Regions from separate parts of the Nocardiopsis protaetiae genome, predicted to be linked through region 2. Evidence: riboswitches for the same ligand, from Rfam matches in the RefSeq annotation. Region 2 holds a riboswitch; the other holds the start of a gene.
What was found. A riboswitch is a leader RNA that binds a small molecule or an ion and turns the genes downstream of it on or off. The one in region 2 is predicted to bind glycine.
Positions count from the first base shown of each region.

Region 1: another riboswitch for glycine. It lies ahead of gcvT (glycine cleavage system aminomethyltransferase GcvT); the one in region 2 lies ahead of gcvP (aminomethyl-transferring glycine dehydrogenase).

Region 1 is NZ_JBJJBV010000076.1:14,708-21,887, forward strand. It holds gene ACJOT3_RS14075 (L-serine ammonia-lyase) at 1-1,246, opposite strand, end outside; gene glyA (serine hydroxymethyltransferase) at 1,347-2,615, opposite strand; gene gcvH (glycine cleavage system protein GcvH) at 2,622-2,999, opposite strand; gene gcvT (glycine cleavage system aminomethyltransferase GcvT) at 3,160-4,275, opposite strand; glycine riboswitch at 4,420-4,520, opposite strand; gene ACJOT3_RS14095 (penicillin binding protein transpeptidase domain-containing protein) at 4,717-5,529, shown strand; gene ACJOT3_RS14100 (3-deoxy-7-phosphoheptulonate synthase) at 5,601-6,659, opposite strand; gene ACJOT3_RS14105 (AMP-binding protein) at 6,850-7,180, opposite strand, start outside.
Region 2 is NZ_JBJJBV010000323.1:434-6,781, forward strand. It holds gene ACJOT3_RS30610 (carbohydrate ABC transporter permease) at 1-544, shown strand, start outside; gene ACJOT3_RS30615 (carbohydrate ABC transporter permease) at 564-1,487, shown strand; gene ACJOT3_RS30620 (glycoside hydrolase family 13 protein) at 1,528-3,168, shown strand; glycine riboswitch at 3,928-4,019, shown strand; partial or broken gene gcvP (aminomethyl-transferring glycine dehydrogenase) at 4,118-6,348, shown strand, end outside.

The sequences.
Region 1 (7,180 bases), on a different contig from region 2:
AGGCGAGCGCGTTGCGCTCGATGCACGGGACCTGGACCAGGCCGCCGATCGGGTCGCAGGTCAGGCCCAGGTTGTGCTCCATGGCGATCTCGGCGGCGTTCTCCACCTGGGCGGGGGTGCCGCCCAGGACCTCGGCCAGGCCCGCGGCGGCCATGGACGACGCGGAGCCGACCTCGCCCTGGCAGCCGACCTCGGCGCCGGAGATCGACGCGTTCTGTTTGAACAGGATGCCGATCGCCGCGGCGGTCAGCAGGAACCGGACCACGCCCTCCTCGCCCGCGCCCGGGCTGAAGTGCGTGTAGTAGTGCAGCACCGCCGGGACGATGCCCGCCGCGCCGTTGGTCGGCGCGGTCACCACCCGGCCGCCCGCGGCGTTCTCCTCGTTGACCGCCAGCGCGTACAGGGTGATCCAGTCGCTGCCGCGCATCGGGTCCGGGTCGGCGGTGGTGGGGGCGAGCAGCCCCGCGTCGTCGCAGTTGCCGCCGAGCTGGCGGTACAGCCGGTGCGCACGGCGCGGCACCCGCAGGCCGCCGGGCAGGGTGCCCTCGGTGGTCACCCCGCGGCGCACGCACGCGCGCATCACCGTCCAGATCTCCAGGAGCCTTGAGGTGATCTCGGCGTCGGTGCGGCCGAAGGCGCGTTCGTTGGCGCGCATGATCGCGCTGATCGACATGCCGGTCTCGGCGCACAGCGCCAGCAGGTCCTCGGCGGTGTCGAACGGGTACGGCAGCACGGTGTCGTCGGCCTTGATGCGGTCGGCCCCCGCCGCCCGCTCGTCCACGACGAACCCGCCGCCCACGGAGTAGTACACCTTGGCGGCCAGCTCGCCGCCGGCGGCGTCCCGGGCGACGAACCGCATCCCGTTGGGGTGGTCGGGCAGGCTCTCCTTGCGGCGGAAGTCCACGTCCACGGCCGGGTCGAAGTCCACCACCGGCCCGTCCGGGCCGCCCAGCGCCATCGAGCGCTCGGTGCGCACCCGGTCGACCAGAGCGGGCACGGTGTCCACGTCCACCCCCTCGGGGGTGTGGCCGAGCAGGCCGAGCACGACGGCCGTGTCGCTGCCGTGCCCCTTGCCGGTGAGGGCGAGCGACCCGTACAGCTCGGCGCGCACGTGCGCCACCTCGTCCAGCAGTCCGTTCTCCCGCAGCCGGGTGACGAACGTGCGGGCGGCCTTCATCGGCCCGACGGTGTGGGAGCTGGAGGGTCCGATACCGATCTTGAACAGGTCGAACACGCTGATGGCCAAGGGTCTGTCCTCCTCGTTGAGCACAGGGCCCGGATGAGCACAGGGCCGTGCCTGCCGGACGGATGCCGTGCGGGGCCGGGCGGCCCCGCACGGCGGGGCCCTACAGGTTGGGGTAGAGCGGGTACTTCTCGGTCAGCGCCCGCACCCGGGTGCTCAGCGCCTGTGCGTCGAACTCGGGCTTGAGGGCCTCGGCGATGATGTCGGCGACCTCGGCGAAGTCCTCGTCGCCGAACCCGCGCGTGGCCAGCGCCGGCGTGCCGATCCGCAGACCCGAGGTCACCATCGGCGGCCGCGGGTCGTTGGGCACCGCGTTGCGGTTGACGGTGATCCCGATGGAGTGCAGCCGGTCCTCGGCCTCCTGGCCGTTGAGCTCGGAGTCCACCAGGTCGACCAGCACCAGGTGCACGTCCGTCCCCCCGGAGGCCACCTTCACACCGACCTCGGCGGCGTCGGGCCGGGTCAGGCGCTCGGCGAGCAGCCTGGCACCGGACACCGTGCGGCGCTGGCGGTCGGCGAACTCCTCGCCCGCCGCGACCTTGAGCGCCACGGCCTTGGCCGCGATCACGTGCTCCAGCGGCCCGCCCTGCATACCGGGGAACACCGCGGAGTTGATCTTCTTGGCCAGCTCGGCCTTGGTGAGGATCAGACCGCCGCGCGGGCCGCCCAGGGTCTTGTGCGTGGTGGTGGTGACCACGTCGGCGAACGGCACCGGGTTGGGGTGCAGGCCCGCCGCGACCAGGCCGGCGAAGTGCGCCATGTCGACCATGAGCAGGGCGCCCACGGAGTCGGCGATCTCCCGGAACCGGGCGAAGTCCAGCTGCCGCGGGTAGGCCGACCAGCCCGCCACGATCATCTTGGGCTGGTGCTCCTTGGCCAGGGCGGCGACCTCGTCGTAGTCGACGGTGCCGTCCTCGTCGCGCACGTGGTAGGCCACGGCGTTGAGGACCTTGCCGGAGTAGTTGATCCGCATCCCGTGGGTCAGGTGGCCGCCGTGGGCCAGGTCCAGACCGAGGATGGTGTCGCCCGGCTTGAGCAGGGCGAAGTACACGGCCGTGTTGGCCTGGGCGCCCGAGTGCGGCTGTACGTTGGCGTGCTCGGCACCGAACAGGGACTTGGCCCGGTCGATGGCGAGCTGCTCGACGACGTCGACGTACTCGCACCCGCCGTAGTAGCGGCGGCCCGGGTAGCCCTCCGCGTACTTGTTGGTCAGGACGGTGCCCTGCGCCTCGATGACGGCCTGCGGAGCGAAGTTCTCCGAGGCGATCATCTCAAGGGTGTCGCGCTGGCGGCCCAGCTCCGCGTCGACCGCGGCCGCGACTTCCGGGTCGAGTTCGCTCAGGCTCTGGTTGAGCGTGTTGTCGGTGGCCATCGGGGGTCAGTCCTCGCCTTCGGTCAGCTTGGTGTACTCCTCCGCGGAGAGCAGCGCGCCGGGCTCCCCGGCCAGGCGCACCTTGAACAGCCACGCGCCGTAGGGGTCGGAGTTGATGGACTCCGGCTCCCCCTCCAGGTCCGCGTTGACCTCGACGACCTCGCCGTCGACGGGGGAGTAGATGTCGCTGACGGACTTGGTGGACTCCACCTCGCCGCAGGTCTCGCCCGCGCTCACGGTGGTGCCGGCGGCGGGGGCCTCGACGTAGACGATGTCGCCGAGGGACTCGGCGGCGAACGCCGTGATGCCGACCGTTGCGACCCCGTCCTCGATCGAGACCCACTCGTGTTCGGCGGTGTAACCCAGCTCCGTGGGAACGCTCACTTCAACTCTCCTTGGAGGTTCTCTTCATTCCTGCCGCGCCGCCGGGTGACGGCCGCCCGGCCCGGCCTACGTCCGGATCGCGTCCCGCCCGTGCCGATCCCGATCAGGGGTGCAGCCGCGCGGGGCGCGTGGGGTCCCGTTGGTGCGGGACCCACGTCTCTCAGGCCTGCCGCTTGTAGAACGGCAGCTCGACCACGTCGACGTCCTCGCCGCGGCCGCGCACGTCCACGGTGAACGCGCCGGTCGCGGTGTCGAGTTCGCCGTCCACGTAGGCCATGGCGATGGGGCTGCCCAGGGTGGGGGAGGGCGCGCCGCTGGTGATGGTGCCGACGACCGCGCCGTCGCGCAGCACGTCCTGGCCGCGGCGCAGCGGACGGCGTCCGCGCGCGACGAGGCCGATGAGGCGGCGGGGGCGGGCGGTGCGGGCGGCCTCTTCGAGGGCGGCCCGGCCGACGAAGTCGCCCTCCTTGTCGAACTTGACCACGCGGCCCAGCCCGGCGTCGAAGGGGGTGAGGTCGGTGCTCAGCTCCTGGCCGTACAGCGGCATGCCCGCCTCCAGGCGCAGGGTGTCGCGGGCCGACAGCCCGGCGGGCACCAGGCCCCGGTCGGCGCCGGCGGCGATGAGCGCCTCCCACACCTCGACGGCGCGCTCGGCGGGCTTGACGAAGATCTCGAACCCGTCCTCGCCGGTGTAGCCGGTGCGCGCCAGCAGGACGGGGACCCCGGCGACGGTGTGCTCGTAGCCCGCGTAGTAGCGGATGGAGTCCAGGTCGGCGTCGGTGAGCGGGGCCAGGATCTCCACGGCCCGGGGGCCCTGGACGGCGATGAGCGAGTACTCGGCGGACTCGTCGGCGACCTCGACGTCGAACCCGGCGGCGCGCTCGGCCAGGGCGGCGGAGACGACGTCGGCGTTGGCGGCGTTGGCCACCACGAGGTACTCCTCCTCGCCGAGCCGGTAGACGATGAGGTCGTCCAGGACGCCGCCGTCGGCGTCGGTGATCATCGTGTAGCGGGCCTTGCCCGGCTTGACCTGCGACAGGTGCCCGACCAGGGCGTGGTCGAGGGCGCGCCCGGCGTCGGGGCCGGTGAGGCGGATCTCGCCCATGTGGGAGAGGTCGAACAGGCCCGCGGCCTCGCGTACGGCCTTGTGCTCGGCGGTCTCGCTGCCGTAGCGGAGGGGCATGAGCCACCCGGCGAAGTCGACGAGGGAGGCACCGGCCTTCTCGTGGATCGCGCGCAGGGCGGTGGGCCGCGACGCGGACGCGGGCTCTGACATGGGTACTCCCGAGAGGATGGGCGTCGTATCGTGCATAGGCGTTGCCATCCTCCCCCTCTGTCATCTGTGCCTGAGAGCTTCACCGCGCGCTCGGCGTGGCTTGCACCTTCGGCGAGGGACGCGGTCCCTGCTTTCCAGAGTGGTCTCGCCCGTACGGTCCACTGTGCCTGAGAGGTTGTTTCGGGGAGGGATTGCTCCTTCGGCGGCCCGCGCCGGCTGCGCGGGCACTCTCCCGTACGGGGTCAGCAACACGTTCAGCCTAGCAGCGGCCGTGGCCGCTCCCAAGGGCGGCCGCCGCCGTGCGGCCGCCCGCGCGAACGGACCGGTCGAATCCCCGGCGGGGCGGGCGCGCACGGACTACCGTGTGCGGTGAACGGAACGGAATCGGGTCGTTGCGGTTCGTGTACCGAGGGAGACCGAGTGCTGGTGGACACGCGGAGGATGAGACGGATCGGGTGCGCGTCGGTGGTCGGCGCGACGCTGGCGGCGCTGCTGGGCTGCGCCGCTCCGCGGGAGGACGGGGAGGGGCCGGGCCCGTCCCCGGGCGCGGACAACGCCGCCGCGGTGGGCGGGGACGTGGCCGCGGTGGAGCGGGCGGACCTGGCCGCGGTGTTCGAGCGGGCCGGGGCGACGGGCACGTTCGTGCTCTACGACACACAGGACCGCACCTCGGTGCTGGTGGACCCCGGGCGGGCGCGCGAGCGCGCGGTGCCGGGGGAGACGTTCGACCTGGTGACGGCGCTGGTGGCGCTCCAGACGGGTGCGGCCGCCGACGCGGGGGCGGTGGCGGGCGCCGGGGAGGCCGCCCACCGGGACGCGGTGGAGCGGGTGGGCCGGGACCGGCTGGCACCGTGGGTGGACCGGTTCGAGTACGGCAACCGCGACGTCGGCACGGGGGAGGACGACTTCTGGGCGCGGGGCCCGCTGGGGGTCTCCGCGGTGGAGCAGACGGAGTTCCTGGCCCAGCTGGCCCGCGGAGAACTGCCGGTGGACGCCGCCCACCAGCGGGCACTGCACGCGCTCACCCTGGTGGAGGAGGGCGAGGGGCACACGCTGCACGGCCGCGCGGCCTGCGAGGGCGGGGGCGCGCCGGGGTGGTGGGTCGGCTGGGTGAGCGGCCCGGCGGGCACGCACACCTTCGCCCTGCGCCTGGAATCCGGGGCCGACGCATTCGAACCGGGGGACTGCGAGGCCCTGGGCCGCGAGCTGCTGGCCGCCCTGGAGGTCCTCCCGCGGGAGTCCGCGACCCGCTAGGCCCGGCCCTGGGAACGACGACGCCCGCCCCGTTCGTGAACGGTGCGGGCGCCGGTGCGTGTGCGGACCGGCTAGGCGGTCTTGCGGCGGGCCCGGACGGCCTCGGCCAGGGTGGTCAGCACCTCGGTGGTGGTGTCCCAGCCCATGCACTTGTCGGTGATGGACTGGCCGTACACCAGGTCCGCCGGGTCGCCCAGCTTCTGGGCGCCGGGGACGAGGAAGCTCTCCAGCATGACGCCGATGATGCCGTCCTGGCCCTCGGCGACCTGGGCGGCGATCTCGGCGGCCACGCCCGGCTGGCGCTCGTGGTCCTTGCCGCTGTTGGCGTGGCTGGCGTCGATCATCAGGCGGCGCGGCAGCCCGGCCTTGGTGATGACGTCCAGCGCCGCGTTCACCGAGGCGGTGTCGTGGTTGGGGCCGGTGCGGCCGCCGCGCAGGATGACGTGGCAGTCGGGGTTGCCCTCGGTGACGACCACCGAGCCGGCGCCCGCCGGGTCCACGCCGAAGAACGTGTGGGAGGCGGCGGCCGCGCCGACCGCGTCCACGGCCACCTGCACGTCGCCGTCGGTGCCGTTCTTGAAGCCCACCGGGGTGCTCAGGCCGCTGCTCAGCTGGCGGTGCACCTGGCTCTCGGTGGTGCGGGCGCCGATCGCGCCCCAGGACACGGCGTCGGCGATGTACTGCGGGGTGATGGGGTCGAGGAACTCGGTGCCCGCGGGCAGCCCCAGCGAGTTGATGTCCAGCAGGATCTCGCGGGCCAGGCGCAGGCCGCGCTGCACGTCGTAGGTGTCGTCGAGGCCGGGGTCGTTGATGAGCCCCTTCCAGCCGACGGTGGTGCGCGGCTTCTCGAAGTACACGCGCATGACCACGCACAGCTCCTCGCTCAGCGAGGGGATCAGCTCGATGAGGCGGTGGGCGTAGTCCATGGCCGACTCGCGGTCGTGCACGGAGCAGGGGCCGACGACGACCAGCAGGCGGTCGTCCTCACCGTCCAGGACCCGCTTGACCTCGGTGCGGGAGCGCTCGACCAGGGCGGTGCGCTCATCTCCCAGGGGAAGCTCGGCGAGCAGGTCCCGGGGGGCGATGAGCGGCTTGTAGTCGACCACCCGTGTGTCGTTGGTGCTGGGCATGCTGCTGCTCCCCTTATGTCCTCGCTCGTGCGGTGCCGCCACCCTGCACACTAGCGCGGCCGCGGGGCCCGAACGCGGTTACGCCGGTATTTCGGACGAGGGTCACATGGTGGGAGGCGGTAATCGCGACAATGGTGAAATGTTCGTCTCATTTGTTGAGACGCATTTCTCCGGATAGGCCGGTGCCGGTTCAGGCCCCCGGCCCGGTGAAGTCCTCCTCCCAGAACTCGGCGGGGTGGCGCGAGCCGTCCGTGACCGGCCCGCGCTCGGCCTCCTCCCGGCGCAGCTGCACCCGGCGGATCTTGCCCGACACCGTCTTGGGCAGCTCGGCGAACTCCAGGCGGCGGACCCTCTTGTACGGGGACAGGCGGGCCCGGACGTGCTCCAGGATCGCCCGCGCCGTCTCCGCCGTGGCCGGCACCCCCGGGGCCGGGGTCACGAACGCCTTGGCGACCGCCAGCCGCAGCGGATCGGGCGAGGGGACCACCGCCGCCTCGGCCACGTATTCGTGTTCGACGAGC
Region 2 (6,348 bases):
CTACCTGCCGGTGATGCTGCCGCCCATCGTGTCGGCGCTGCTGTGGAAGTGGTTCTACGACCCCGGGCCCGGACTGCTCAACGGCGCGCTGCGCGCGGTGGGCCTGCCCGGGCTGGAGTGGACCAACTCCGCCGACACCGCGCTGATCTCGCTCGTCATCGTCTCCACCTGGGCCAACCTGGGCACCGCCACCCTCATCTACCTGGCCGGGCTCCAGGCCATCCCGGGCGAGCTGTACGAGGCGGCCGAACTCGACGGGGCCGGGCTGCTCCAGCGGGTGTGGTCGGTGACCATTCCGCACATGCGGTTCGTGATCCTCGTGCTCCTGCTGCTCCAGATCGTGGCGACCATGCAGGTGTTCGTCGAGCCCTACATCCTCACCGGCGGCGGGCCCGAGGGGGCGACCACCACGGTCCTGCTGCTCATCTACCGCTACGCGTTCACCTTCGGCGACTTCGGCGCGGCCGCCGCCCTGAGCCTGCTGCTCTTCGCGGTCCTGGCCGTGTTCTCCGCCCTGTACCTGTGGGCCACCCGCACCCGCTGACCCGTCCTGGAGGAGAGCCATGACACCCACCCGGCCCCGGCGGGCCCGCGGCGGCCCGCCCGCGCGCACCGCGGAGCGCACCCTCGTCTCCCCGCTCACCCTCAACGGCCCCCGGGGCAGGACCGGCTACCGGGCGGTCCTGGTCCTGGTGATCGTCCTGTTCACCGTGGTGTTCCTGGGACCGATGCTGCTGGCGGTGAGCGGGTCCTTCAAGCCCCCCGCCGAACTGGCCCGCACCCCGCCCACCCTGCTGCCGCAGGAGTGGCGGCCCGAGACCTATCCGCGCGCCTGGGACACCCTGGACCTGGGCCGGTACCTGTGGAACACGTTCGTGGTGGTGGGCGGCGCCTGGCTGTTCCAGCTCGGGGTGGCCGTGCCGGCCGCCTACTCGCTGTCGCGGCTGCGCCCGGTGCTGGGCAACGCCGTGCTGGGGATGATGCTGGCGACCCTCATGCTCCCGGCCGCGGCACTGCTCATCCCCACCTACCTCACCGTCGCCGACGTGCCGCTGCTCGGGATCAACCTGCTCAACACGCCCTGGGCGGTGTGGCTGCCGATGGCGGCCAACGCCTTCAACGTGTTCGTGCTCAAACAGTTCTTCGACCGCATCCCCGCCGACCTGGTGGAGGCCGCCCGGCTGGACGGGGCCGGACCCGCCCAGATCATGCTGCGGATCGTGCTGCCGCTGTCGCGGCCGATCCTGGCGGTGGTGTCGATCCTGGCGATCGTCGCCGCCTGGAAGGACTTCATCTGGCCGCTGGTGGTGCTCCAGGACCCGCTGGTGCAGACCATCACCGTCCACCTGGCGCGGATCTCCACCGAGATGCCGCTCAACCTGCTCATCGCCGGGATGGTCATCTCCAGCCTGCCGGTGCTCGCCCTGTTCCTGGTGTTCCAGCGCCAGGTGATCTCGGGGCTGTCGGCCGGTGCCCTCAAGGGCTGACCCCGCCCCACCCTTCCCTCGAAGACAAGGACACCGCAACGTGACCGGACACCACGACCCGGACTGGTGGCGCGGCGCCGCCATCTACCAGATCTACCCGCGCAGCTTCGCCGACGGCGACGGCGACGGCATCGGCGACCTCGCCGGGGTGCTGCGGGAGATCGACCACCTGGCGGAGCTGGGGGTCGACGCGCTGTGGATGAGCCCCTGGTACCCGTCGCCGCTCGCCGACGGCGGGTACGACGTGGCCGACTACACCGACATCGCGCCCGTGTACGGCGACCTGGACCTGGCCGACCGGCTCATCGCCGCCGCCCACGAGCGCGGCATCCGGGTGATCATCGACATCGTGCCCAACCACTGCTCCAGCGAGCACGTGTGGTTCCGCGAGGCGCTGGCGGCCGGGCCCGGCTCGGCCGAGCGGTCCCTGTTCTGGTTCCGGCCCGGCCGCGGCGAGGACGGCGGGCTGCCGCCCAACAACTGGCGGTCCCGGTTCGGCGGGTCCGCGTGGTCGCGGGTCACCGAGGCCGACGGGAGCCCGGGGGAGTGGTACCTGCACCTGTACTCGGCGCAGCAGCCCGACCTGAACTGGGAGCACCCGCGGGTGCGCGAGGAGTTCGACGCGATCCTGCGGTTCTGGTTCGACCGGGGCGTGGACGGGTTCCGCATCGACGTGGCCGACGGGATGGTCAAGGACCCGGCGCTGCCGGACGCCGCCGAGGGGGACGAGAGCGCGTTCTCCGACCGCGACGGGGTGCACGACGTGTTCCGGCGCTGGCGGCGGATCGCCGAGTCCTACGGGCCCGACCGGGTGTTCGTGGGGGAGATGTGGCTGCCCGACCCGGAGCGGTTCGCGCGCTACCTGCGGTCCGACGAGCTGCACAGCGCGTTCAACTTCGACTTCCTCAGCTGCCCCTGGGACCCCAAGGCGCTGCGGGCGGTCATCGACCGCACGCTGGCCGCGCACGCGCCGGTGGGGGCGCCCGCCACGTGGGTGCTGTCCAACCACGACGTGACCCGGCACGTGACGCGGTACGGGCGGGCGGGGGACACCGGGTTCTCGTTCGCCGACCGCCGCTACGGGGAGCCCACGGACCTGGAACTGGGCACCCGGCGGGCGCGGGCGGCGGCGCTGCTGGCCATGGCCCTGCCCGGCGGGGTGTACGTGTACCAGGGCGAGGAGCTGGGCCTGGAGGAGGTGGACGTGCCCGAGGAGCTGATCGACGACCCGGTGTTCGCCCGCTCGGGCGGGACCGACCGGGGCCGGGACGGCTGCCGGGTGCCGCTGCCGTGGTCGGGGGACGCGCCGCCCTTCGGGTTCGGCCCCGAGGGGGCGGCCGACCCGTGGCTGCCCCAGCCCGCGGGCTGGTCGGCGCACACCGCCGCGGCCCAGGCCGCCGACCCCGACGGCATGCTGCACCTGTACCGCCGGGCGCTGGCGGTGCGCCGGGCCGAGCCCGCCCTGGGCGCCCCGCCCGCCGACGGCCCGGGGATGCGCTGGCTGGAGGCGCCCCAGGAGGTGCTGGCGTTCGTCCGCGACGACGTGGCCTGCGTCGTCAACCTGGGCGGGGGCCCGGCCGACCTGCCCGCCCACGGCGGGGTGCTGCTGGCCAGCGGCCCCCTGGAGGGCGACCGATTGCCGTCCGACACGGCGGTGTGGCTGCGGATCGTCCGAGAGTGATGACAGAGTGAGAGTGGTGAGGGCTTCGTGCGGAGGACGGCCGTGCGAGGCCCTCCGCGAACCCTGTCCGAGAGAGATGGGTGAGGAGCCCGTGCGGAGGGACGGCCGCACGGGCTCCGCCCTTTCCCGGGCCTGCCGCGGTGTCCCGGCCCCTGGCGGCGAGTCTCGGTTCCTCTTCGGGACACCGCCGCCTTCGCCTGCCGTCGCCCGGTCGGGGGACACCGCCGCCTTCGCCCGCCGCCGCTCGGTCGAGGGACCGCGCCGCGTCGGACACCGCCGCCATCGTCTGCGGCCGCCCGAGCGGAGGCGGCCGCATCTCCCACGGTCGCCCGCCGCCGACGCCCCGGCGGCGCGGCCCCGGCGCGGCGGCGTCCGGGACCGGAGGCATACGCGACCGGGGATCCCGTGGGCGGTTCGGCGGGCGGCGCGCCCGGGGTGGTCGGCGGGCGGGACGAGGGGTGTGACGCGGCGCACGGTGAGTCCTTTCGCCTGGGGGCGGCCGGGCGGCCCGGGACTGTCCGAGAGAAGAGGGCGGGGCCGCGCACCGGCCCCACCGGGACCGTCCGAGAGAGGACGGTGGAGGGTCCGTGCGGAGGGACGGCCGCACGGGCCCTCGTCGTGCCCGGGCAGGTGAGGCGCGCGCAACGCGCGGGGGGACTCGGCTACGGGCGGTGCGATCGAGTACGGTCGTAACCACAACAGGGATGAAAACCGACATTCACCCTGTCCGTACAAGTGAACACAGCGTCAGCAGGCTGTCGATACCGCGCGGGAGAGACCCCTGACCCAGGGGCGCCGACGGGGCAATACTCCCCAGTAACCTCTCAGGCACCACGGACCGCACGGAGAAGGCCGCTCTGAAGCCTGGGCACCGCCGTGCCCGGTGACAGAGGGGGAGACCGTGAGGAACACCGCCGATCCGCATCGGCCCTGTCACCAGGAGGTCTCCGTGCCCGACCAGCCCGTGAACATCCCCGGCGCACCCGCCCGCGTGTTCGCCGACCGCCACATCGGTCCCGCGCCCGGCGCCGTCGAGGAGATGCTCAAGACGGTCGGCTACGGCTCCACCGCCGAGCTCATGGCCGCCGCCGTCCCCGCGTCCATCCTCAGCGCCCCCGGCCGGAGCGCGACGCTCGACCTGCCCGAGGCCATCGGCGAGGCCGAGACCCTCGCGGAGCTGCGCGCGTTCGCCGACCGCAACACCGTCGTCAAGCCCCTCATCGGCCAGGGCTACTACGGCACCTTCACCCCGCCGGTGATCCTGCGCAACATCATGGAGAACCCGGCCTGGTACACGGCGTACACGCCCTACCAGCCGGAGATCTCCCAGGGCCGCCTGGAGGCCCTCATCAACTTCCAGACCATGGTCTCCGACCTCACCGGCCTGCCCGTCACCGGCGCCTCCCTGCTGGACGAGGCCACCGCCGCCGCCGAGGCCATGACCCTGGCCCGCCGCGCCTCCAAGAGCAAGGCGGACGTCTTCGTCGTCGACTCCGACGTCTTCCCGCAGACCCTCCAGGTGCTGCGCACCCGCGCCGAACCGCTGGGCATCGAGGTCGTCGTCGCGGACCTGTCCCAGGGCCTGCCCGAGGGCGACGCGTTCGGCGTCCTGGTCCAGTACCCGGCCTCCAGCGGTGTGGTGCGCGACCCGGGCGCGGTCATCGCCGCCGCCCACGAGCGCGGCGCCCTGGCCGTGGTCGCCGCCGACATCCTGGCGCTGACCCTGCTGCGCAGCCCCGGCGCCCTGGGCGCGGACATCGCCGTCGGCTCCACCCAGCGCTTCGGCGTCCCGCTCGGCTTCGGCGGCCCGCACGCCGGCTACATGTCGGTGACCGAGAAGCTGCGCCGCCAGATCCCGGGCCGCCTGGTCGGCGTCTCGGTGGACACCGCGGGCCGTCCCGCCTACCGCCTGGCGCTCCAGACCCGCGAGCAGCACATCCGCCGCGAGAAGGCCACCAGCAACATCTGTACCGCCCAGGTGCTGCTGGCCGTCATGGCCGGGATGTACGCCGTCTACCACGGCCCGCACGGCCTGCGCGCGATCGCCCGCCAGGTGCACACCCGCACCGCGGCGCTGGCCGGCGCGCTGGCCGAGCGCGGCTTCGAGGTCGTCCACGGCGCGTTCTTCGACACCCTGCGGGTGCGGGTGCCCAGCGCCGACCGGGTCGTGGAGGACGCCCTGGCGGCCGGGTTCAACCTGCTGCGCGTGGACGCCGCCACCGTCGGCGTCAGCGTGGACGAGACCACCACCGTCGCCGACCTGACCGCGCTGGCCGAGGCGTTCGGCGAGGCCGGGCGCGGCTCCGCCAAGTCCGCCGTGGCCGTGGACGAGGACGCCGACCGCGTCCCCGAGGACCTGGCGCGCGGGGTCGACTACCTCGACCACCCGGTGTTCAACACCCACCGCAGCGAGACCTCGCTGCTGCGCTACATGCGCAAGCTCTCCGACCGCGACCTGGCGCTGGACCGCACGATGATCCCGCTGGGCTCGTGCACCATGAAGCTCAACGCCACCACCGAGATGGAGTCGGTCACCTGGCCGGAGTTCGCGGGGCTCCACCCGCTGGCCCCGCTGGACCAGGCGGCCGGCTCGGTGGCGCTGATCCGTGACCTGGAGGCCTGGCTGGCCGAGATCACCGGCTACGACGCGGTGTCGCTCCAGCCCAACGCCGGCTCCCAGGGCGAGTTCGCGGGCCTGCTGGCCATCCGCGGCTACCACCGCTCGCGCGGCGACGACCACCGCGACGTGTGCCTGATCCCCAGCTCCGCGCACGGTACCAACGCCGCCAGCGCGGTGATGGCGGGCATGCGCGTGGCCGTGGTGGCCTGCGACGAGGGCGGCAACGTCGACGTCGACGACCTCAAGGCCAAGATCGCCAAGCACGCGGACGTGCTGGCCGCGATCATGGTGACCTACCCGTCCACGCACGGCGTGTACGAGGACACCATCACCGAGGTGTGCCGTCTGGTCCACGAGGCCGGGGGCCAGGTCTACGTCGACGGCGCCAACCTGAACGCGCTGGTGGGCTGGGCCAAGCCGGGCGAGTTCGGTGCCGACGTCAGCCACCTGAACCTGCACAAGACCTTCTGCATCCCGCACGGCGGCGGCGGCCCGGGCGTGGGCCCGGTCGCGGTCCGCTCGCACCTGGCGGCGTTCCTGCCCAACCACCCGGGCCAGCC